Linked DNA regions of Prolixibacter sp. NT017. The protein of the gene in region 1 interacts with the protein of each later gene in a pairwise test. Links are inferred from orthologs where the notes say so. Each region holds a gene or a part of one and is shown on either strand. Other genes may lie near its edges. The genes, in order: ruvA and ruvC.

What was found.
Region 2: the proteins of ruvA (region 1) and ruvC interact in binary tests that used the Escherichia coli proteins (3 or more experiments, as listed by UniProt). The link is inferred for Prolixibacter sp. NT017 from one-to-one orthologs.

What each region holds. Positions count from the first base shown.
Region 1 is NZ_BLAV01000001.1:4,636,106-4,649,840, reverse strand. Bases 4,425-7,391 are described here. They hold ruvA (Holliday junction branch migration protein RuvA), read right to left. Parts: upstream 6,216-7,391; coding sequence 5,634-6,215; downstream 4,425-5,633. Other genes in these bases: pdxA (4-hydroxythreonine-4-phosphate dehydrogenase PdxA), read right to left, coding at 6,259-7,320; sprA (cell surface protein SprA), read right to left, coding at 4,425-5,587. Also shown: more of sprA, read right to left, coding at 1-4,424; GJU87_RS19325 (M17 family metallopeptidase), read right to left, coding at 7,440-8,864; mqnC (cyclic dehypoxanthinyl futalosine synthase), read left to right, coding at 8,995-10,113; GJU87_RS19315 (DUF4837 family protein), read right to left, coding at 10,211-11,293; tatA (twin-arginine translocase TatA/TatE family subunit), read right to left, coding at 11,566-11,784; RIP metalloprotease RseP, read right to left, coding at 11,863-13,194; GJU87_RS19300 (1-deoxy-D-xylulose-5-phosphate reductoisomerase), read right to left, coding at 13,216-13,735. UniProt on the Escherichia coli protein: The RuvA-RuvB-RuvC complex processes Holliday junction (HJ) DNA during genetic recombination and DNA repair.
Region 2 is NZ_BLAV01000001.1:3,925,741-3,937,181, reverse strand. What follows is about bases 932-3,707. They hold ruvC (crossover junction endodeoxyribonuclease RuvC), read left to right. Parts: upstream 932-1,931; coding sequence 1,932-2,483; downstream 2,484-3,707. Other genes in these bases: GJU87_RS16460 (hypothetical protein), read right to left, coding at 3,592-3,707; greA (transcription elongation factor GreA), read right to left, coding at 2,950-3,429; GJU87_RS16470 (HIT family protein), read right to left, coding at 2,536-2,928; GJU87_RS16480 (hypothetical protein), read right to left, coding at 1,531-1,719; GJU87_RS16485 (tetratricopeptide repeat protein), read left to right, coding at 932-1,527. Also shown: more of GJU87_RS16485, read left to right, coding at 1-931; more of GJU87_RS16460, read right to left, coding at 3,708-4,095; GJU87_RS16455 (hypothetical protein), read left to right, coding at 4,147-4,575; ahcY (adenosylhomocysteinase), read right to left, coding at 4,644-6,065; GJU87_RS16445 (bifunctional riboflavin kinase/FAD synthetase), read right to left, coding at 6,154-7,089; GJU87_RS16440 (TlpA disulfide reductase family protein), read left to right, coding at 7,395-8,540; GJU87_RS16435 (UDP-2,3-diacylglucosamine diphosphatase), read left to right, coding at 8,711-9,487; GJU87_RS16430 (3-oxoacyl-ACP synthase III family protein), read left to right, coding at 9,493-10,578; DNA recombination protein RmuC, read left to right, coding at 10,673-11,441.

The DNA.
Region 1 (13,735 bases):
GTAATGGAATTTTATTAATCGGCAGTGTGTACGATGCGTTCACCGTGTGATGATAATGCGTGTTACGACCTCCGTCGAGAATACTCTGAATAATCGTGTCGCGCCGAGCCTCATACTCATCCTGATTCTTGTTCAGTCTGGCTCCCAACGGCTCTTCCACGCGTGATGTATTCTGAGCCGAAACATCCAGCTTAAGGCTGCGGGTAAGACTGTAACGCAAATCGTAATAACGATCCCAGATAAAATCCTTCTCATAGGAGGAAGGAATGATGAAATCAGGGTTGGTAATATTCCGGTACTGCAGCTCACTATACCGCCGGTTCATATCCGAACGGAAAGAGATCTGTTCCGGCGAATAATAAAAGTTGAAATCACGAATCAGGGAGAACCATGGCGAACGGAACAACTTCACATTTTTGAAAGGCTCCACAGCCTTTGGCCGTGTATTGTAGTTGTACGAAAACAACATGCGTGTATTTCGCGTCTCATTCCTCGTGGTGTTGATATCACGATGATAATACTGGTTAAATGAATAGGTCACCGCGAAATTCGAAATATCATAGACCTTGGGTTTCCCCTTTTTGTTAGGCTTGTCGATGTGCACATTCGTGAAATTGATACTTCTACGGGTCGTATAATCCTGCGATATTCGCTTGATGGAATCCCTTTCGGACTTATTCGCGGCAGCATCCAGCGCATCTTTCAATTTCACATCCGGATCGAGCGGCGAATATTCGGGTGTTTGCACCGCTTTCGAAAAACCGAGGTACATCGGAATCTGCACTCCCGACTTCTCACCAAAGAATTTTCCTAACTGAAGATTCGTAGAAATATCATATTCATGATTGTCTTCCATGCTGCGCTGCTGCATCTTCGAATCGATACTTCCAAAGCCGGCAGTACTGGTTCGTCCGGCAAACGAATAGGTTCCCAAATCAGCCAGGTTACCCGAAACGCGGCCCAAAGCTGCCCATCCACCTTTCTCGTCGAAATCCGTCAGACGAAGTTCGTTGACCCATACTTCCACCGACTTACTTCCCGGATGAGGACTGCCATCCTTATTCCGGATACCAATCATCACCGAAGTCACCTCTCCCAGGTTCGGATTACCCTTCACCTTAATGATGTTCTGGTTGTTGTTCACACCATTCTGAATCTTTTCAAAGACATCATTCAGCGAAAGCTGAGAACCGGCTTGCCGCATTTTGGCATTCCGTTCAAGCTTCAATTTTGGCAACAGATCCAGCGGGATATACATTCGGTTGGCTTCAGGCCATACAATCAACCGGTCGTTCTGCGAATCATTACTGTAGTAACCCGGAGGCGTCAGCTTCAGCGGTATTTCGTATTCGTAATAGTTGTAGCGGTAATCCGACCCGATGCGAATGAAAAGCGACAGATCATCATCGTTCAGCGCATGGTTTTTAATTGCTTCGGCATGCACCTCCATTTTCAGCGTTTTATACCGCCGCATGTCCACTGTGGTAGTCTTATATGCTGCCCGCGCATCGCCGGTTGGCAAATCGATCGTTCGCAGCACCATCGACTGTTCGTTCAGTTGTCGGATCTGCGGGTTGGCGGGGTCAATCACACGGCTGATTCCGGGAGGTAACACGTAGTTCACCGGTTCGCGGTTCGCATTCTCCTCAATGTTAACAGCCGATATCTCGAACTTGGTATTCGGAGAAGGAACACTGTTGTTTTCCGACAAATCCTTTTCATAAATTCGCCAGTCAGAGCGAACCAAATCAAGCGTGGCAAAACGCAATACAACTGGCTTCTTCCATCCGCGCAAGAACATCCGCATAAACCGGATAGAACGGAAATCGGAAATGGTTCCAATGGTCGAAGTCGGTTGCTTGACCGGAATCTTAAACTGGTACCAGGTAATCTCCGAAGTTGTACCATCTTTCAGTTTAACACGCGCTGTTTTCGCGTCGGTGATGTAATTCTTTCCAACAGCCAAATCCCGCCGGTCCAGCTTCAGGTGATACTGGAAATATGACTCATTTTCACTTAACGTATTATCGTCGTTAATATCCTCGGCATCAGGAATCGATGTCGCGGCTGTGCTATAAGGTTCCGGCGACATATCGGAGGTCGGCGAGTTGCCATCGGGATTGTTGTAATTTTTGTATCGCTGAAGAATCCCCAGCTGTTCATTATCGTAATCGGTTCCCCGGAAATAGTGGAAGTTATCATTCGCCGGGTCGGCATAAACCTTAGCGTATACACTATCGACCAACAAGCCTTTTAACTGGTCGAGATACGTTTTATAAAAACTCTCTTCATCTTTCGAGTCCAAACCATCCAAACCAATATCCTGGTAACGGCGGGCCTGTGGGTTATTATCGAATGCCTTCACCAACGACTGTTGTCTCGAAACACGTCCCCAGGCGGTCGTATCGCAGGTAGCTGCGTAATTACCGTCGGCAGGTAATCCGTTCTCAAACGATTTTCTTCCATCGCGAAGAATATCCTCTGACACATTTCCCAAGTCGAAATACAAATCTCCACCGGGATTTTGCTGCAACGTATCTTCGGCAAACGGATCCATCATCCAAAACTCGATGTACTCGATATTCGCCGCTTCAAAATCGCTGGTTTGAACCTGTCGCATAATTCCCCCCCAACGCGTCTCCGGCTGATTCAAAGAACCATCTTGAGCCACACCCGCTGAATAAGCCGAAGGATAGGTATCGAAGTTATAAGGGCCTTTTTCCGAAGGGTAATATGCCAAATCCAATGTCGGAATATTCGTAGGTTGACCAACAGGTGTCTGCCTGTCAGGATAAATTTCACTCTGATACACCTCGCGCACATAGTTGCTCGAGCGCTGCTTCGGAAACTGTATCAGATGCTTTGGTGTAGTTGCTGTATTTCGTTGCAAAAGTGGATCGATAACATACCACGCCAGCTTTGCCCGGTTGTAACCATTGGCCAGGTTGTCAACCAGCTCCCCTTCCGGGAACATATCCTGTCCCTGCGGCGTACTGGCGAAAGTCCACGCATGCTGCGTTTTCATATCGATGGTTGTTTTCGTTCCCTCGAAATCATCGATATACACCGCACCCTCGTTCGAAATCACCTTTGAGTGCCCCGGTAGTAACTGTGCAAACTCCGCATCCACAGCCACTTTCGATTCCGCTTTCGTATCCAGGAATGGGAGCGCATCCACCAAATTGGTAATCAGCTGCGATTTCGTTTTATACGAAGCATTCAAACCCAGCATGGTATTCGAAATGGGATCTTCACCGTAATTCACTTTCTGTGTCAGCGGTTTTTCGTGCAAATACATTACCGTACCGCCCAGGTTGAAGTTCTTGTTGAACTCGTAATTCATATGGGTTCCCAGCAAGGTCTTCCGCTGCATACTGAAGAGATTGTTACTCTCGGTGAAAACCGAAATAGGCGTTCCCGATTCGAGCAGCCCCTGGTTAATAATCTTCACCGTTCCCTGGGCGTAGTCCACCACATAATCGACGTTTTCCGTCAGTTCGCGTCCGCCTGCAGTAACTTTCACCGATCCCCGCGCGACGTTAATTGTGTTCAGCGAAATTTCGTTGCTGGCACTTCCCTTGTAACTACCTACCAACTGATATTTGTTTTTCTCCGCATCCTGTTCGGCTACCGTTTTTGTCTCGTCGTACAAACTCTGGAAAACATACCGGTCGATTGCCGTCTGATCACTTCCAAGTTGCTTTTTCAGGTTGGAACCGAATGGCTGAACCACCGGGAAGAACACCCGTCCGGTAGCAGCATCGATCGTCACGCCGTCGATGAAGTCAAATAGTCCATCGGGATAGGGATCTTTTTGCTTGTTCAAATTATCAAGGTTCATCACCTTGAGCAGTATTTTCTCTTTCAGTGGACCTGTCGGCAAGTAGTTCAAATTGGTACCCGTCGAATCGTTCTGGTATTCCACATCGAAACGGAAATCTTCCGGAGAAAGCTGATAAGCCCCAAGATTATAAACGTTTTTCATCATCAAATCCCAGTTCTTGAATTTGGGATTTAAGTCGGTCCCCTTAATTAATTTCAGAACCAACGTCTGCGGCGCATCAATACCATCGGTCGAGAATTCCCCCACCTGGTAAGTTTTTCCGTTGGCTGTATACTGATAAGCCACAGCCAGCACCTCATCCGCATTCAGCGCTGAATTAAGCGAAATATAACCCAGTCTTTTGTTGACGGTATATTCTGAAGGAGAGAGCCTGCGGGCATTTTCAATTTTTTCGTAGTCGCGTCCGGCCACAAAACCTCGACTGGCCAACGGAGCCATTACCTGTGTCAGCTGCGCTATATTACGGATACCGGAATAAGTAGATGTAATCGAAGTGTACATCTGGTTGGCACCATTGAACGTATAAACGTTTTCCGGGTACGAAAGTCCGGGAGTGTCACCAAACTCTGAAATGGACTGATTTTCTCGGTTACCGCCCCGCTCACCCAGGTCGGTTAACGCCAAAATATTTCGGGATTCCTTAAAGTCGTTGGATTTATTGGTAACCCACACCTCCACCTTGTTGATGGTAATGGCTGAATTGATAACCGGAAGGTTGGCCAGTGCCTGATCGTAGTGATCGTAAAAATACTGCCCGAGGAAGAAGTGCCGGTTGGCATCGTAATCCGTCACATCGAGCTTGAACTTCGTCTTCTGGGCGCCGCCTTCCGTTTCAATGGTCTTGGTTTCTCCTTTTTGTTGCGAGAAAATTGTCGAAACGGCAAGTTTACCAAACTGCAAATCCGTTCTCACCCCGAAAAGGTTCGTCCCTCCGGTAATCAATGAACCCGACAATGGCATCGAAACGTTACCGGCCTCCACATTCTTCACAATCTCATCCTCATCGCCGGTGTAGTTCAGCTTCATTTTGTTTTCGAAATCGAAAGTCGCTTCGGTATTATAATTCACCCGCATATTCAGCTTACTTCCGATTTGTCCCACCACATTCATGTTCACTTTCTCGTTGAAATCGAATGTCGTGGTTTTGCGCATCCTTTCGGGAATGGAAGGATTATCGATGCGGTTGGTTTGCACGCCAAGACTCAGCTCAACGTAACCCTGCGGGCGAATGCTCACGGTATTGGACCCGAAAATTCTATTGAAGGATTCGCCACCTACTTTAAGTTGGGGAATGAGTTGCGACTGTTGTTCGAAGGATTGCTGTGCCATCCGTTGCCGCCAGTAACGCTTGATAGATTCCTGAAAATCCCAATGGCGATACTCTTCCAGCGACATGGTACGCGGTAGCCTATAGTTGAAGTCACCAATCCGGTCGTAGAAAATATAATCGCCGGTTTCCGGATCGTACTCCACCTCCTTTTTCATATTCGAAGGATCATGAAGATACAAGGCGGATGAATCCTGTTGTCCTGCATTTCCGAAGGGGCCTTTATCCCGAAAGGGATAGGGTAATTTCCCAATGGTATCTACGGCAAGCGTATCACCCTCTTCTTTAACCGGACCGTTATCATTCCACCTGACAGCTTTTCCCATGTTGACCGACGCATCGCTGTTTCCGATAATGGACACAACGATAATCAGCAGGGGAATAGCCAGTATATATCTACGGTACCTTCTCAACACCAGCTACTACAAATTTTTTCCGCAAAAATGCAGGGAAAGGGAGCCCTCAAAGATTTTTCAGCGCAATTTTAATGGTTTCCTCAACAGAAATACCCGGATTGTCGGAAAAAATCCGGTCCAGTGCTTTTTCGATTGCCCGCTTGTTGAACCCCAGCATCACCAAAGCAGATAACGCTTCTTCCCGCGTGGTATTGTCTGCTTTGTCGAAAACCTGCACTGATTCTGATGATTTACCGATTTTATCCTTCAAATCGATGATAACCCGCTGCGCCGTCTTGGCTCCAATGCCTTTGATACTTTTGAGCACATTCACATTCTCGGTAGCGATGGCGTCTCTCAACTGTTCCGGCTGATACGACGAAAGCATCATAACAGCCGTATTGGCTCCGATGCCGTTTACCGATATCAGTAACCTGAAGATTTCCCGCTCATCCCGATCGGCAAAACCATACAGGAGATGAGCATCTTCGCGAACAATTTGCTGAAGAAAAACCGTCACATTTTCCCGTCCGTTCAAACGGGTATAGGTGGTTAGTGAAATGTTGATAAAGTACCCGATACCTCCGGCCTCAACAATGACCGAAGCAGGCGTTAGTTCAGTGATATTTCCCTTGATGTATTCGTACATCCTTTGCGTTCATTCAAGTTTATTCATGGAATCGGGGAGAACTCTATTCTCCCCCGGTTCGATCGATCTCCTGGCTCTGCAACGGATCTTTCGAAAATTCTTTGTACTGCTCCCGGTTCAGGAACAGGTCGATGGCCAGGTACATGGCATTCCGGAATGAATCTTCCGACGCATTACCTTCGCCAGCCAGACTGTAAGCCGTTCCGTGTCCCGGCGATGTTCTGACAATAGGCAAACCTGCAGTGAAGTTCACACCCGACTCGAACGACGCCAGCTTAAAAGGCGTCAGTCCCTGGTCGTGATACATCGCCAGAATAGCATCGAATTTCTTGTAATCGGCCGAACCAAAAAATCCGTCGGCCGGATACGGTCCCATGGCGATAATCCCTTCTTCATTGGCAGTTTTGATTGCCGGAATAATCTCGCGCTCTTCTTCGTCACCAATCAATCCATGATCACCAGCGTGCGGATTCAACGCCAGAACTGCAATACGGGGCTTGTGCAACGTAAAGTCTTCCATCAATGTCCGGTTCAATACCCGGAGCTTACTCAGGATCATGTCTGTGGTAATCGTCGAGGCCACTTTCGACAGCGGGATGTGCTCGGTAACAATACCAACCTTCAGGTCGTTGCTCACCATCAGCATCAGGTGATCTTCCGCCTTAAACTCTTCGGCCAGATACTGCGTGTGTCCCGGAAAGTGAAATACGTTGGACTGAATATTCTCCTTGTTGATAGGAGCCGTAATCAGCACGTCAATCTTTCCCTCTTTGATATCCTTGACAGCCGCTTCAAGCGCCATGTAGCTGGCTTCGCCGGCCATCTTGGTCGACTTACCCAGTTCGACCCGGATATTTTCATCGATGCAGTTAATGATATTGGGCCGCTTGGGCACTGCTTCCTCCGCCGCGTTAATGTGGTTAAAACTGAAGTTGTTAATATTTAACGCCTTTCGGTGATAAGCGGCTACTTTGGGCGAACCGTAGACAATGGGAGTACAGTTTTCCATTATCCGGTTGTCCAGCAGAGCCTTCATGATAACCTCATAACCAATTCCGTTGATGTCGCCGTGCGTAATTCCGACCTTGACAATATGTTGCTTCATAGTCCTGTCTAAATGTTAGATTTTCAACAATTCCCCCAAGGAGAAAGGATGGTCAAATTTAAACTTTTCTTCGGTATATCCCTGACCGCCCCGCGTTTTTATAGAGGTTTCAGAGCATATCATCCAACCAGGCTTTTCAGGAAACGGTACAACAGGCGCACACCGGTACCCGTCGCTCCTTTACCACGATAGCTATCAGGTTGGTTCAGAAATGCGGCTCCAGCAATATCCAGGTGGATCCAAGGATAGTCCACAAAGTTTTCGAGAAATTTCCCGGCGGTGATCATTCCTGCTTCGCGCGGCCCCAGGTTTTTCAGGTCGGCAATATCCGATTTCAACAATTCGCCATATTCTTCCCAAAAAGGAAATTCAACCACCCGTTCGTACACTTCATGCCCGGCTTTTTGAAGTTGCTGCATCACTTCCGGTTTCGCTGTTCCCATTCCGGCAATTCCGTAATGTCCCAGCGCAACGGCTGCTGACCCGGTTAATGTAGCCGCATCAATGACCAGCTGCGGTTCAAATTTCTTCGCATAGCTCAATGCATCCGCCAGCAACAAACGCCCTTCTGCATCGGTATTGAGCACTTCCACCGTTTTGCCGCTATGCATCGTAATCACATCGCCCGGAACATAAGCGTTTCCGTCAGGGCGGTTATCGGTAGCCGGAATCAGTGCAATAACATGCAATGGCAAACGGTTCAGCGCAGCCGCATAAATGGCACCACCAACAGCAGCACCTCCAGCCATATCCGATTTCATGTAATCCATCGAATTGGGCGTCGGCTTGAGGCTCATACCTCCCGTATCATACACCACACCTTTACCCACCAGGACAATCGGTTTTTCATTCACCGGTTTTTCCGGTTTCCACTCCATGATGGTGAAGGTCGGAGGATCGATACTTCCTTTGTTGACCGCCAGCAGGCCGCCCATTTTCAGCGATTCAATTTTTTGCTTATGGAAAACATCCACCGTCATTCCGGCTTCTTTTCCCATTTTGGTGAAAGCTTCTGCCAAACGTTCAGCATTCATGTGCGACAGCGGTTCGTTCACTAAATCGCGTGTTTGGCAAACACTCTTCACCAAGTTGGTCAATTCTGTTACGTCAGCATCACTCAGTTGCTCAGAAACCAAAGACAAATTCTTTAGCGGACTCTCTTTCCCTTTTTTGTCGGTAAAATGGTTCAAAAACCGGTAGCTGCTCAATGCCACTCCTTCGGCGACAGCCAAAACAGCCTGGGCATCATTTCCTGATATGCCCAGTTCTTCCAGTTTTTCTTCCGTCGCCCGCACTGCAATTTCATTTCCTTTTTTCCGGCATTCCTCTAAAAATGCCTCTTCATCTTTGCACTGTTTGGGAACAACCAGAAAAATCCATCCGTCCATCCGGTTGATGAAGATTAATTCTGCTTTATCTTCCAACCGCTTTTCGGCATATTTTTTTTCTTTCTCGCCGAGCGGAACAGAGGCCAACTCCGAGCTATCTTTTAATATGTATATCAGATTATTACCATTGTGCTCACTTTGTCTTTTCAGTTCCATATCGAAAATTTTAATTTACTGATGCAACATTATCCCCTGAAAAAGGTTGAATCTTTTTAAAAAGGATAGCCGTAAACATCAGCGACTATCGTATTTGAAAATTAGTACCTTTACGCCAAATTTTTACTACATGAATTTCGAATCAATATACCAAAAAGCCTTAAATTTTGAGGCATTGACCGTTGATGAAGGATTGCTGCTGTATGAGCATGCTCCCACTCCGGAGTTGATGCATGTAGCAAATGAGTTGCGGAAAAAGAAGGTGCCCGGCAACGTGGTAACCTGGATAATCGACCGCAACGTAAATACCACCAACATATGTGTGGCCCACTGTAATTTCTGTAATTTCCGACGCGATATCGGCGATAAGGATGTCTATACAACCACCATCGAAGAGTACTCTGAAAAAATTGAGGAGATGCTCAAGCAGGGTGGTAACCAGCTGCTTCTCCAGGGCGGCATGCACCCGCGATATGGTATCAAGTTTTACACCGACCTGTTCAGTGAGTTAAAGCGCCGTTATCCGGAAGTGAAACTGCACTCGCTGGGACCGCCTGAGGTGGCACACATCGCCAAGCGCTCTCGTTTGAGCTTCCGCGATACGCTTATCCAACTGCGGGATTCGGGGCTGGATAGTCTGCCCGGAGCCGGTGCAGAAATTCTGTCGGATCGGGTTCGCCGGATTTTATCACCCGGAAAGTGCAACACGCAGGAGTGGCTTGACGTAATGCGCGAAGCCCACAAACTGAAAATGGTGACTTCGGCTACCATGATGTTCGGAACGATTGAAACCAACCGCGAGCGCATCGAACACCTGGCTTTGCTTCGCGATGTGCAGGACGAACGCCCGGAAGGCAGCGATGGTTTCACGGCTTTCATCCCGTGGCCGGTGATGCTCGAAGATACCGAGCTCTATCAAAACATTGAAGTTACTCCGATTGAGCCAATGGAATATGTGCGGATGATTGCCGTTGCGCGTATTATGCTGAACAATGTGACCAACATCCAGGCATCGTGGTTAACAGTAGGAAGAGATACCGCGCAGCTTTGTCTGAATGCCGGAGCTAACGACATGGGTTCCATCATGATTGAGGAAAATGTCGTTTCTGCCGCAGGCGCATCGTACCAGATGAATGCCAAAGGTATTCAGCAATCCATTATCGATGCTGGTTTCCGTCCACAACTGCGTAACCAGGGTTACGAGCATGTGGAGTTGCCGGAAATGGTTCCGGAATTGCAGCCGGCATAGTTAAAAAGAAACTTTACTCTCGAGAGTTACCACATAAAAAAGAGGCGGAATAATTAGTTCCGCCTCTTCTTTTTTATGCCCAATTGCTTTCGAAAATTTATTTCGTTTCTACCGAATCTACCGGTGGCGCACTCGTGTCGTTGCCCATCTCAGCCATCCGGTTAATCTTGTCGTTCTTTTTCTGGTCGGGGAAGCGCACCGAATAAATCATGGCTTCCACCTGCCTCATCAATTCCCGCTTATCTTTCTTCGGAGCATAAACAAATCCTTCCAGTGTCAGTACACGACCACGAATCGGGTCGAGTGTGCTGATGCTAACAAAAGGACCTCCCATGAAATCGCCGTGCACCTTCCAGAGCCCGCGCAGCATAGCAGTGTAATTACCGTTCAGCTTAAAGGCACGGAAAAGAGTGGGAATCTGTCGCTCTGTCATCATGTAAGTGCCTTTATCGGGTCCGGGAACGTTTTTCTTCAGGACCGAATCGCGCTTATTCAGCAGATAATTCCTGGTAAAGGTACTATCGGAAGTATACGGGTACCAGTAAGCGATTACATCCTGGCTGATGTTCGGAGTTTCGTAACGAATCCACACAAAATTGGTCGTATCCACTGAAACCACAAATCCCTTCGGCACGTTGAGCGTAAAGTGGTGCTCTTTTGCCATCCGCTCGGCAACCGCATCGTTTTTAAATTTCCGGTCGGCATACATTTTCATCAGCCGGTTCCGCTCTTCTTTCACGAAGATGCTCACGATATCGTTTCCCTTTTTGGCAAAGAAATCGGTAAAACTCTTTTCATTGGGCGCCTGTACCGAAACAATTATCTGCGGTTTCGCCCACACATTGCGCTGTATCGTAATCTTAGGTTCTTTCACCGAAGGGTTAATCTTTGTCAGCAGAAGATTTCTGCCGGTTTTAAAAATCTCGCCAAATGCCTGCGGCGGGATATGCACCACGTTCAACATCGGCTCCTCCTGGGGCAAATCGGCAACAGGCTGCGCCAGGAAATGAAAGATGGTATCGCCTGCCTCGCCCTCCCAGGTAGCCTTAGGAATCACGACAACAATTTCGCCTGGCTTTCCGGTAGAATTTTTCATTGTTGGATTACTGTCTCCCCCGCAGGAGGAAAGCATCGCTCCCAATACAAAGGTGACAGTCAGTTGAAATAGTATCTTCTTCATGATACGCTATATTTTAGATTTATTGACTCGATAAGAAAATAAACAGAAACAACCTTGCGACAAAACCGTAATCCGGTTCCCATTCCGGGACGAATCACAAATGGTCAGGTCAAGGCTGCATGGTTATCAAACGTTGTCTTACAAAATGATACAATGGTTAATTCGAAATTAACAAAATCATTTTAGGAAAAAAAGTTAAAGAATATCAACGAACAAACCCCGGCTCATCTGAACCAGGGTTCTGTGTTGTATCAGTCTGAATATTTTTCAGTCTACTCTTTGAGTGTCTCTTTCGAACTCTCCTCTTTCTTCGAAGATTTCTCCTCGGAACCGCCCTCATCGTTGGTGGCGTTTTTAAACTCTTTCATACCCTTCCCAAGGCCGCGCATCAGTTCCGGTATCTTCTTGCCTCCAAACAGAAGCAGAACAATGACCAGTATGATAATGATTTCCTGCGGGCCAATGAACCCTGCTATCACGAATAAGTTCATAATGTCATGTTTTAAAGGTTTGGTTACAAATTTAGAATTTTTTTCATACGATGTTCTTCATCCACTGGAAATGACACACTAACCCTTGAATAATTTGATAATGTCGTTTCCGTTGGCGAAAATCAGCAGTGCAAACAGAATCACCATTCCGGCAATCTGCGCGTACTCCAGGAATTTATCGCTGGGCTTACGGCCCGAAACAATTTCGTAGAGCAGGAACAATACATGGCCACCATCGAGTGCCGGGATGGGCAGAATATTCATTACGGCCAAAATAATCGACAGGAAGGCGGTCAGGTTCCAGAACGAACGCCAGTCCCAAATGCCCGGGAAAATGTTACCGATAGCGATAAAACCACCCAATGATTCGTATGCTTTCGTTTCGGGCTGAAACAACAGCTTGAATTGCTTCAGGTAATTATCCACGGTATTAAAACCTTTCGTCACACCGGCCGGAATGGATTGCCAAAAGCCATAGGTGAGTGTTTTAAAAGTAAACAAGCTGTCGAGGTTCATCATGGTACGTTCGACCCCAAGCAGCCCATTCTCACCAATCGTCACCGGTAACGTCTTTGTCGCACCGTCCCGGTCAATGGTCACATCCACCGTTTTGCCTTTCGCATCTTTCAGTGCCTCAACAAACTGGTCGTTGTAGGTAAAATGCTGTCCGTTGATGGCTACTACTTTGTCGCCAATATCCATTCCGGCATCCCGCGCGGGCGATTTCTTCATGAATCCATGCACCTGAAGGGAATAAGGAATCCGGACGCCCATTACGTTTTTATTATTCAGCAGCTTGGCAATATCTTCCTGCGTAATCGGAACTCTCACATCCTTGCCATCGCGCTCCACCTCTACATAGCTCGCCTTTTCAAGCACAATGGTCGGAACGATTTTCGTGAAATCAGCAACCTTCTTGCCGTCAACATTTAATATTTTATCGCCGTTCTGGAAACCAATTTCTTTACCGGTATCACTAGTGACGATTCCGTACTTCACATTGGCTGTCGGCAAATATTGTTCGCCCCAGGTGTACAACACCATGGCATACAGGAAGAGCGCAAAAAGAAGGTTGAACAGCACACCGCCAATCATGATTAACAGACGCTGCCAGGCCGGTTTCGAACGGAACTCCCATGGCTGCGGAGGTTGTTTCATCTGCTCTTTGTCCATCGACTCGTCGATCATCCCCGAGATCTTCACATAACCACCCAGTGGCAGCCAGCCGACGCCGTACTCGGTTTCGCCTTTTTTAAATTTAAAGAGCGAAAACCACGGATCGAAGAAAAGGTAGAATTTTTCAACCCGGCACTTAAAGAGCTTGGCGAAAATAAAGTGTCCAAACTCGTGAAGGACAACCAGAATCGAAAGACTCAGGATAAGCTGAGCCGCCTTAACCAAAACAACCATAGTATCTTTATCGAATCGTTTTTAACTATTTTCATTTACCAATGAGACAGCCCTTTCGCGAGCTTCCCGATCGGTTTCAACATAATCTTCGTACGAAGGTTCATTCACCAACGAAGTTTTCATCATAACTGCCTCATTGATACACGCCATCTCGGTAAAAGCGATTTTTCTGTCGAGGAATGCTTTTACAGCTATTTCGTTGGATGCGTTGAGTGAACAGGCGATATTTCCGCCCTGATGCAAAGCCTCATACGAAAGTGCAAGATTACGAAAATTTTCGGTATCGGGTGTATCGAATGTGAGTGTCGGGTAATCAGAGAACCGGAAGCGAGGGAAATCGCTGGCTAACCTTTCGGGATAAGCCAATGCGTACTGAATCGGGACCCGCATATCGGGCATGCCCAGCTGCGCTTTCAAGGCTCCGTCCTCAAACTGAACGAGCGAGTGAATGATACTCTGCGGATGCACCACCACGTCAATCTGTTCCGGCTTTAAGCCGAACAACCATTTGGCCTCAATCACTTCAAAACCTTTGTTCATC
Region 2 (11,441 bases), 710 kb from region 1 along the record:
GGGTATGTGTACAGTCGGGAGGGCGACACGAAACGTGCTGAGGAATATTATCAACAGGCGTTGGATGGTCTTCAGCCCGAGCGTTCGCGTATTATAGAGCTTGGAAATGCGTTTTATACGCTGGGCGAAATGGACTGGGCAGCGAAAGTATACCAGGAAGCACAGAAGAAGTTTCCATCCCAGGAATTTCATTATGAACTGGCCCAAATTTATTTCCGTACCCGGAATTACCCGTTGATGCTCGATGCTTACCTTGACTTGCTGAAATCGCAGCCAAAAGCTTTGACTACTGTGGAGGGCCGGTTGATGACGGCATTCTATTACGATATTGACGGAGAGTTGAAGGACCAGATGCAAAAAACAATCCTGACCCGCATACAGTCCGATCCGGGGAATGTGGTCTACAACAAATTATTTGTTTGGTTTCTCATTCAGCAAAAAAACTATTCAGCAGCATTAAGTCAGGCACTGGCGCTCGATCGAAGAACCGGCGATGAAGCTTCAACGCTTTTAAATCTGGCACAACTGGCTGCTAAAGGCGGTGCCTATTCCGAAGCACTTCGGACTTACGATTACCTGAAAAGCCGAAAAGGTGACAATCCCTACCGGGAAGAGGCTCAACTGCGGCAAACGCAGGTCGCTTATCAGCATTTTCTGGCCGATCAAACGTTAAGAAAAACAGCTATTGACAGCCTTGATCAGTTGTTTCAGGCTACATTTCATCATCTGGGCGAAAGTCGTCACACATTGTTTTTGATAGAAGACTACGCACAGTTTTTAGCATTTTACAATCATCAACCGGCCAAAGCCATCGAATTGCTTGAGAGAGCAGGAAAGATACAGGGATTGAACCCGACACAAAGAGGGAAGCTGAAAGTAGAGTTGGCCGATTGCAACGTTTGTACAGGCGACTATTGGGAAGCCGTTTTGTTGTACGCACAGGTTAGCAAAGAGATGAGGGAAACCAATTGGGCTGATGAGGCAAAGTTTAAGCGGGCCAGGTTGGCATATTACATGGGAGATTTCAATTGGGTGAAAGCCCAAATGGATATTTTGAAGGGGAGCACAGCTAAACTCACTGCCAACGACGCACTGGCGCTTTCGTTGTTGATTGAAAATCACGAGGCGCCCGATTCACTCAACAGCGATTTGCAGATGCTGGCCCGTGCCGATTTGGATCAGTTTTGTAACCGACCTCGGCAGGCACTTCTGCGACTCGATTCTCTGCAACAGAAATATCCTTACAGCGATTTAAATGAGGAGGTTTTTTCCCGCAAGGCAAAAATATTGGTCAAACTCCACAACTACCAGGAAGCGGCGAGCGCGTATAATGACTTATTGAAAAAATATCCTGATGGAAAAAACAGTGATGAGGCTCGTTTCAGGTTGGGAGAGTTGTATGAAAAAGAGCTAAATCTTCCCGATAAAGCAGAAGAGATTTACAAAGACATCGTTCTGCATCATCCCGGGAGTGTTTACATCGAAGATGCACGAAAAAATTACCGGGCGCTTAGGGATAAGAAGTAAAAGTCAGGATTCTTCGGTGCGTACCATAAAATGGACGACAGAGAAGAGAACAAAAACCAATACTACAAAATCGAATTTCTTCATGTACCAGAAAATGGAAATGATCGTTAGATAGACCATGGCAATGATGGCCACCAGTTTCCATGTTTTCAAAAATCGGGAATCATTTTTCCCGGGGATTAATTCTTTCATTTTGGCAAGACAATAAGATAAGACGTCTTAATCTTTATGCCGTTTTTGGTCGTAGGGTAACCCCGATTTTCCGTTTTTTTGATGAATGTATCGATCTGAGTGGTGAACGTACAGATCTGAGTGGTGAATGAACAACCGCGATTTTGAGTTTTTTCAAAATTATACCCCATTTCGCTAATAAACCGGTAAATTCGGAACGAAATTCAACTGTATTGGAAAAGGAAAAAACCATATTAGGAATTGACCCGGGCTCGAATGTGATGGGCTATGGCGTAGTAAAAGTCATCGGAACGAAAGCTCAAATCGTTACGTTGGGGGTCGTGAAAACGTCCGGATTTGGCGATCACTACCAGAAACTTCGTCATATTTTTGAGCGGACCCTTTATTTGGTCGATGCCTTCCAGCCGGACGAAGCCGCGTTGGAGGCACCGTTTTACGGAAAGAACGTGCAGTCGATGCTGAAGTTGGGGCGGGCGCAGGGAGTTGCTATGGCAGCAGCGCTTTATCGGGGGGTTCCGATATTCGAATATGCTCCCTTAAAGATCAAACAAGCCATTACCGGTACGGGCTCGGCATCGAAAGAGCAGGTAGCCTATTTTTTGAAACAGATGTTCAATATGGAGATTCGCCCGAAAGAGCTGGATGCGACAGACGGACTGGCGGCGGCAGTATGTCATTACCTGCAGGGAAGAAATCCTGCCAAAGGGAAATCGTACAATAGTTGGGAAGACTTTATCCGGAAAAATCCGGACCGGATCAAATAAAAAAAGGGACTGCCATCGCAATCCCTTCTTTTTTCAAAGCCAGTTGGCTGTATTATAATTCCTTTTTAATCTTTTCCGTAATTTCCTTGAACTCCTCTTCCGACAGTTTCAATTTCGGATTGGAGAAGTTGATGTCTTTCTCACTCTGCATAGGTACCAGGTGAATATGGGCATGCGGAACCTCGAGGCCCAGAACGGCAACTCCGACTTTTTTACACGGAATGGCTTTTTTCAGGGCGACAGCTACTCGCTTGGCAAACAGCTGCAAACCGGTGTACAACTCATCGTCCAAATCGAAAAGATAATCTACTTCTTTCTTCGGAATGACCAGTACATGCCCTTTTGCCAATGGGAAAATATCGAGGAACGCAAGATAGTTTTCGTCTTCCGCCACTTTGTATGCAGGAATTTCGCCTTCGACTATTTTCGTGAAAATACTTGCCATAAACTTTCGTTTTTACCGGTATTAAACACCCATTTCAATATTGACCACTTCGAAAGGAATCACACCTGACGGAACCTGAATTTCTACTTCGTCGCCAACTTTCTTGCCTAGCAAACCCTGTGCGATTGGTGTATTCACACTGATTTTACCAGCTTTTAGGTCAGCTTCGTGTTCCGAAACAATAGTGTAAGCCATGACGGCATTATTCTTTTTATTCTTGATAGTCACCTTGTTCAGAATCTGAACGGATGAACAGTCAATTTTCGATTGGTCGATAATACGGGCGTTGGCTACCTGTTCCTGAAGTTTGGCAATTTTTGCTTCGAGCATACCCTGGGCATCTTTGGCCGCATCGTACTCCGCATTTTCCGAAATATCGCCTTTTTCAATGGCTTCACCTATCTGCTTTGAAATTGCCGGACGTTCAACCGTCATCAGGCGTTCCAGATCAGCTTTCAATTTTTTTAGACCTTCAGCAGTTATATATGTAACCTTTGCCATTTAACTTAGATTTTTCGTTAACACATAAAAAAACAAGAAGAATCCCGAAAAAAACGGAACTCTTCCTTCGATGTAAAACACAAATTTAAGGTTTTTCCCGAATATCCCACGAAGGATGTTGTAAAAAATGTTTTTTCTGCGCGAAACGTAACTATTCCATTTTCAATACTTGCGGTTGATTATTTCGGAATAGATAACGGCTTTTCGCGGGTCAAAATCCCGTCGGATGCTTTTCTTGAGTGGTTCCTTTTTCCCTTTATGATAGACCGATGTAGCGGTAATGTCACCCGGCATTTTCGTCTGCCGACTTTTCGTTATAATCTCTTCAACTTTTTTATTGCTGATTTCCGGTTGCCCTACTTTATTGGTAGTTTCCATTTGTGGTTCGGGCTCGGGCGAAGGATACTGTACCGGATCGAACATCTCTTCCATGCGATCGAATAACGTTCCGAATGGATCTTCACGCTTTTCATCCATCGGATTGTACGGTTCTCTTTGCCGCTTTGGTTGTTCCCAACCGTTATTCCCGCCGTTGTCCTGCATCTGTTTCATCCGTTCCTTTTTGCGCTGCTTGTTAATTGCCTGCACAATGGAAATAACAATTATCAGAATGATAAAGACATAATCGCCAACGCCGGCTGTATTTATTTGTGTAAGTAAAACCATGTTGCTTAGCATTTTCCTAAATTTGCTGCTGTGTTGCTAAATATACTAAAAATGTTGAAGGGATTATCGAAGCCATGGCTGCAAATTAGTTTGGTCGTACTGTTTCTTCTGTCGGCCAACAGCTGTCAAAAGGATCAGCAATCCTTTTTCCCCGAGGTTCGAGTGGATTTTTATATCAATCTTGCCACGAACAATACGTTAACTGCTCCCGGTAATTACAAAGAGTTTCCGGCCGGGTATACAGGCGTCATTGTCATCAACAATGGCAATGGGTTTTATGCTTTCGACACTTGCTGTCCGTACGAAGCCAAGGCAAGTTGTACGGTAACACCTGATGCCGGCGGTATCGCTACCTGCTCCTGTTGTGGCTCACAATACACTTTGATGGGAGGTGGCTATCCGCTGAAGGGACCTTCGACTCAGAATTTACATTATTATAAAGTTGAAAATTTAGGCGGTCGACTTTGGGTACATGACTAAGATACTTCCCATAAAGAAAGGGATGATTGGACGCCAATCATCCCTTTCTTTATGTTTTGGGCTGCTGATTAATAGCGGTAATGTTCGGGTTTGAACGGTCCGTTTTCCGGAACACCGAGATATTCAGCCTGCTCTTTCGTCAATTTTGTCATCTTCACACCCAACTGTTCCAGGTGAAGGCGTGCTACTTCTTCGTCAAGATGTTTGGGCAAACGGTAAACATCAACTTTATAATCATTTTTCCAGAGATCGAGCTGAGCCAGTGTCTGGTTGGTAAATGAGTTACTCATTACGAACGATGGGTGGCCGGTGGCACATCCCAGGTTCACCAAACGGCCTTCCGCCAACAAGAAGATAGAGTGGCCATCAGGATACTCATACTTGTCAACCTGCGGTTTGATATTCTTTTTGCTGATTCCAGGCCATTTTTCCAGTTGAGCTACCTGAATTTCATTATCGAAGTGACCAATGTTGCAGACAATGGCCTGATCTTTCATGTTGGCCATGTGTTCAGCGGTGATAATATCTTTGTTTCCGGTAGTGGTCACGTAGATATTACCTTCGCTCAGCGCATCTTCCACTGTTTTCACTTCAAAACCTTCCATGGCAGCCTGAAGAGCGCAAATCGGGTCAATTTCGGTAACGACCACACGGGCACCATAACCACGCATCGAGCGGGCACAGCCTTTACCAACGTCGCCATAACCACAAACTACAACCACTTTACCGGCAATCATCACGTCGGTTGCACGTTTGATACCGTCGGCCAGCGATTCGCGGCAGCCATATGTATTATCGAATTTCGATTTGGTAACCGAATCGTTTACGTTGATGGCCGGGAACAGCAATTCGCCACGCTCCATCATTTGGTACAGGCGGTGAACTCCGGTTGTTGTTTCTTCCGAAACACCTTTCAGTTCCTTAACTGCATTTCCCCAACGATTGGGAGTTTCAGCCAGGATGCGTTTCAATGTCTTCTGCAGTTCAACTTCATCTTCACCTTCTGCTTCTTTCTCCAGAACGGAAGCATCTTTTTCGGCTTTGTAACCCAGATGAACCATCAGTGTTGCGTCGCCACCATCATCAACAATCAGGTGCGGGCCTTTTCCTTCACCGAAATCCAGGGCGCGCTCAGTGCACCACCAGTATTCTGCCAGTGTTTCACCTTTCCAGGCGAATACCGGAACATTGGCAGCGGCAATAGCAGCGGCAGCATGATCCTGCGTGGAAAAAATATTACACGAAGCCCAACGAACGTCGGCTCCCAGTTCTACCAATGTTTCAATCAACACGGCAGTTTGGATGGTCATATGGAGAGAACCCATAATGCGGGCACCCGCTAGCGGCTTTTCCTTTCCGTATTTTTCACGGATGGACATCAGTCCAGGCATTTCTTTTTCAGCAATCTCAATCTCTTTTCTTCCGAAATCGGCCAGCGAAATATCCCTGACTTTATAATCTGTTTTGGTATCAGTTACAACACTCATAATTTATTTAACTGTATTAATAATCTCACAAAATTAACAAAAATAGAACGAAACTGAAGACTGATAATCACCCATGTTTGAGGATGAAAGCCTATTGTCCCGAAAGTATTTCAAGTGCGCTCTCTTTGTCCTTTTTCAATTGATCCTGCAAAGCATCGATCGATTCGAATTTATGCTCATCGCGGATTTTGCCAACAAAATAGAGCGTTAGTTCATGCATGTAAATATCCTGATTGAAGTCGAAAATGTGGACTTCGATACTCCGATGATCGGCATTATGACTGATGGTCGGGCGAGTTCCGATATTGAGCATTCCCTCGTAATCGGAATTGTCAATTTTTACTCTGACAGCATAAACACCGTCATGAGGAATGAGTTTATGCTCATCCAACGTTTCGATGTTGGCGGTGGGAAAACCCAGTTTACGCCCCAGTTGGTTGCCGGCAATCACTTTTCCTGTTAGCGTATAATCGTACCCCAGATATCGGTTAGCCCTGGCTACATTTCCTGTTTCCAGCGACTGACGTATTTTCGTTGAGCTGATGTTGACATCTTCCATCAATAAAACGTCCAGTTGTTCAATGGTAAAATTGAGTTCCTTGGAAAGTGCTTTCAGAACAGTGTAATTTCCTTCCCGGTTTCGTCCCAGTTTATGGTCGTAGCCAACCACCAGGTGACTGATGTTCATTTTCCCAACCAAAATGGTTCTCACAAAATCTTCATAGGAGAGTTTGGAAAATTCCGCTGTAAACGGAAAAATCACCAAATGATCGATGCCAATTTCCCGAAACAGATCAATCTTTTCGTCACGGGTTGTTAACAAACGCAACGTATTCTCTTCAGGACTGACAATGAGACGGGGGTGTGGGTAGAAAGTAAAAATCACTGATTCACCATTAACGGAATCGGCGATTTCCTTTAGCCGGGAAATAACCTGTCGGTGCCCCAGATGGACACCGTCGAACGTTCCTATGGTAATTACCGGTTTATTGGCATTAAAATGTTCAAGTCCGTTATGAATCTCCACTTGTGGTAAAATTTTATTCGCGACAAAAGTAAAGAAAAATAAGCATGTCGACGGTTCAGAGAAACAGCTAATCGGCAGGGAATGTTTTACAAACCTTGCGGAAGATGCCAAGTTATCGGTGGAATTTATATTTTTGCTCCCTGCATAGCTCTTCTATTTTCAGAATACGGCCATGCAAACCGAAGCGCAAAACCGGGGTGTGAATATTCAGGATGTTGCGTGAGACTAAAACCACAGGTGAGACAAACCTTTTCGGTTTTTACAGGCGAAAAGACACCTTAACCTTTGAAGAAAAGAAACAGCACATGAAAAAATTGTTTTTTGCAGTAGCCATTCTTTTTCTGCTTTATTCATGCGGAGAGAAAACCAATTTTTCTGTTTCGGGAACCATCAATGGTGCCGGCGGAAAGATGGTGTATCTGAATGAGTTGAAAGTGAGTTCCCAGATTCCGGTCGATTCGGTACGAGTTAACAACAAAGGACAATTCGAGCTCAAAGGAAACGCTACTGAGCCGACATTTTACCTGTTGAAATTCAACGACCACAACTTCGTGACCTTGTTGCTCGATTCGACAGAACAAGCGACGGTTAACGGCAGTTACAAGAATTTGCCATCAGATTATACGGTGAAAGGTTCGCTCGGCTCGAAGTTGGTGAAGGAGTTGAATACTCATTACACCGATGTAAAGCAGCAACTTGATTCACTGAAGAGCCTGTTTAATACCCACAAAGGTGATGCTAATTACGAAAGTGAGCGTAAGCAGTGGAACGATGAGTATGTCGCACTGAAAAACAAGCATGCAGCATACCTCAAGAAATTTGTGATGGCTCACCCGTTCTCTCTGTCAAGTGTAATGGCGCTTTACCAGAAATGGGACGACGGCAATTTCATTGTACAGGATTTGCATACTATGAAAGTGGCAGCTTCGGCGCTATCGGCCATGTACCCCAACAGTAGCCAGGTAAAGGCACTGCACTCCAACACGCTGGATATAATGCGTCAGCAGAATAACCAAAAAATGACGCAACTGATTAAGCAGGCCGGACAAAACAGCCCCGATATTACCTTACCCAATCCGGAAGGCAAAGACATTTCCCTTTCGTCGATGCGTGGCAAATATGTGCTGGTTCAGTTCTGGGCTGGTCAGGATCGCGATTCGCGTGTAATGAACCCGGTTTTGGTGGCGAACTACAAGAAGTACCATCCGAAGGGATTTGATATTTACCAGGTAAGTATCGATACAAGTCGTACCGCATGGCTCAATGCAATTCAGCAGGACCATCTTAGCTGGACCAATGTTGGCGATATGAAAGGAAGTGTACAGGCTGTTCGGAATTACAATATCCAGACCATTCCGTACAATTACCTGTTGGGCAAGGATGGTTCGATTCTGGCGAAAAACCTGATGGGACCGGCTCTGAATAATACGTTGCAAAAATATTTGAAGTGATATTTCAACTTAAATAATCCGGAAAAAGACGAGCTTTTGGCTGGTCTTTTTTCTTTTTATACCCGATGAAAACAGTGCTGCGAAGCATTTTTACTCTTGAATTCTTCGTTTTTACATCTATCTTTGCAGAGATTTTGAAATGAGAAATAGATTCGTATACAGGTAGTAGGGTGACGTCTCGTAATAAAATATATTTTGTATCGGATGTGCACCTTGGGGCTCCGGCTTTGAATGACAATCCCGAAAGGGAAAAGCTGTTTGTCTCATGGCTTGAGGAGATAAGTCACGACGCCGAGATGATTTTCCTGATGGGGGATATTTTCGACTTTTGGTTTGAATACAAAAGAGTCGCTCCCCGTGGATTCGTCAGGGTACTGGGAAAAATAGCAGAAATAACCGATAAAGGCATTCCCGTGCATTTCTTTACAGGAAATCACGATGTATGGGTATTTGATTATTTACCGTCCGAAACCGGAGTTATTGTCCACCGGGAACCGTTTGAAACCGAAATAAAGGGGAAACGTTTTTTCCTGGCGCATGGCGATGGACTGAATCCTTCCGATAAAGGCTACCTGTTTATCAAAGCTCTTTTTCATAATCGCGCAGCTCAGTGGTTATTTTCCAGACTTCACCCCAATTTTGCTTTTGGCCTGGCGCATCGCTGGTCGAAACACAGCCGGTTGTCCAACGGCGTTGATGGGGCAAGATTTATGGGTGAAGAAAACGAGGAGCAAATTTCGTTTGCCCGGAGAATGATTAATGAAGGAAAGCACTTTGATTATTTTGTTTTTGGACACCGTCACCTGGCGCTCGAATACGACCTGAATCAGGAGAGCAAATTGTTTTTACTGGGAGAGTGGATTAAGTCGTATTCTTACGGAGTATTTGACGGTGCTGATTTTCGACTGGAAAGAATTCATAATACTCCCCCGAGTGGGAAAAATTAAATTGTATGGATAAAAAGCTTTATACCGTTATTGTCGGTAGTGGTTCGTATATTCCTCCAGTAGTAATACCGAACGACCATTTCCTCGATTGGGAATTTCATGACCCGGCAACCGGAGAGAAGTTTGAGCGGGCTAATGCCGAGATCATTCAAAAATTCAACGAAATCACCAATATCGAAGAGCGCCGTTATGCCAATCCGGAGCATAAAACAAGCGATCTGGCTGCTTTCGCTGCGAAAGATGCTATCGAATCATCCGGTTACGATGCCGAATCATTTGATTTCCTGATTGTGGCCAACAACTTTGGCGACATGGATATCAATAATCCGCGTACCGACATCATGCCACCCATTTCTACGCGCGTGAAAAGGATACTGAACATCAAGAATCCGTCGTGTATGTGTCATGATGTAGTAGCTGGTTGTCCGGGATGGACAACTGCTATGATTGTTGCGAATGCATATATTAAGAGTGGCACTTTCAAGCGCGGCCTCGTTATCGGTTCGGATGTGAATTCCCGCGTACGCGATCCGCATGATAGGGATTCGATGATTTTTTCGGATGGTGCCGGAGCGGTGATTGTTGAAGCCCGCGAAAGCGATGTCCCGGTAGGCATTATTTCACACGCCAGTCGCGCCGATGCAATTGATGGCGGAGAGTGGCTGAAGATGGCCGAATCGGTTAATCCGGCTTTCGAAGGCAACGAACTGTACATCCGGATGATGGGAAACAAAGTGTATGTTTATGCTTTATCCGTTGTTCCTGGTGTGGTAAAACAAAGTTTGGAAGATGCGGGTCTTGGTTTGGAAGATGTGAGCAAAGTGCTGATTCATCAGGCCAACGAAAAAATGGACGATGCCATTCTCGGACGTTTGTTTAAGCTCTATGGCAAGCGCAGTTTTCCGAAAGATTTGATGCCGATGACCATCCGGAAATTCGGTAACTCATCGTCGGCAACGGTTCCCACGCTGTACGATTTAATCAGCAAGGGAAAAATGGAAGATCATGCTTTCAATTCAGGTGACAACATCGTGCTCACCTCGGTTGGAGCCGGTATGATTATCAATTCCATTATTTACCGGATGCCCTAAAAATAAGTGAAACGAAATACACAGCGCACCATCGGTTGAAACGATGCGTGCGCTTTTTTTATACCTTTAAGCAAACCTGAAATCTCAACGCAAGATGGAAATTGTTTTTTTAGTTATCGGAGTTGCTGTCGGTGTGGCCATTGGCTGGCTTATTCAACGTGGCATGTCGAAAGCTGCCGAAGTAACCGGTGCACAAAATCTGGCCAAAGCCGAGCAAGAGTTTATGACCCAACTGGCTTTCGCTGATAAGGAAAAATCGCTCGCGGAACAGCAAACCAATTCACTGAAGCTCGATTTGGAAGAATCGAAAAAGGTATTGAATGCAGAAAGAGACAAAAACGAAATATTGAACCGGAACCTGGCGGAAGCACAAACCGATTTGCGGAACATGCAGGAGCGGTTGGAAAATCAGGCCAAGGAACTGGAGCAACTGCAAAAGAAATTCACCACCGAATTTGAAAATATTGCCGGCAAGATTCTGAAAGAGAACTCGAAGGAATTTACGACGGTTAACCAGAAGAATATCTCGGACATTCTCAATCCGTTGAAAGAGAAAATTCAGCTATTCGAGAAGAAAGTGGAAGACACTTACGAGAAAGGATTGAAAGACCAGACCGACCTGAAAGCCGAATTGAAAAAGCTGCAGGATTTGAACCTAAAGATTTCCACGGATGCACAAAACCTAACTCAGGCGCTGAAAGGCGATGTGAAGAAACAGGGAAACTGGGGCGAGATTGTGTTGGAGCGTGTTCTTGAAAGATCGGGCCTGACGGAGGGACAGGAGTTCGAGCGTGAAGTAGTCGACACGAACATGGAAGGGAAAACCATCCGTCCCGACGTGATTGTCCATCTTCCTGATAAGA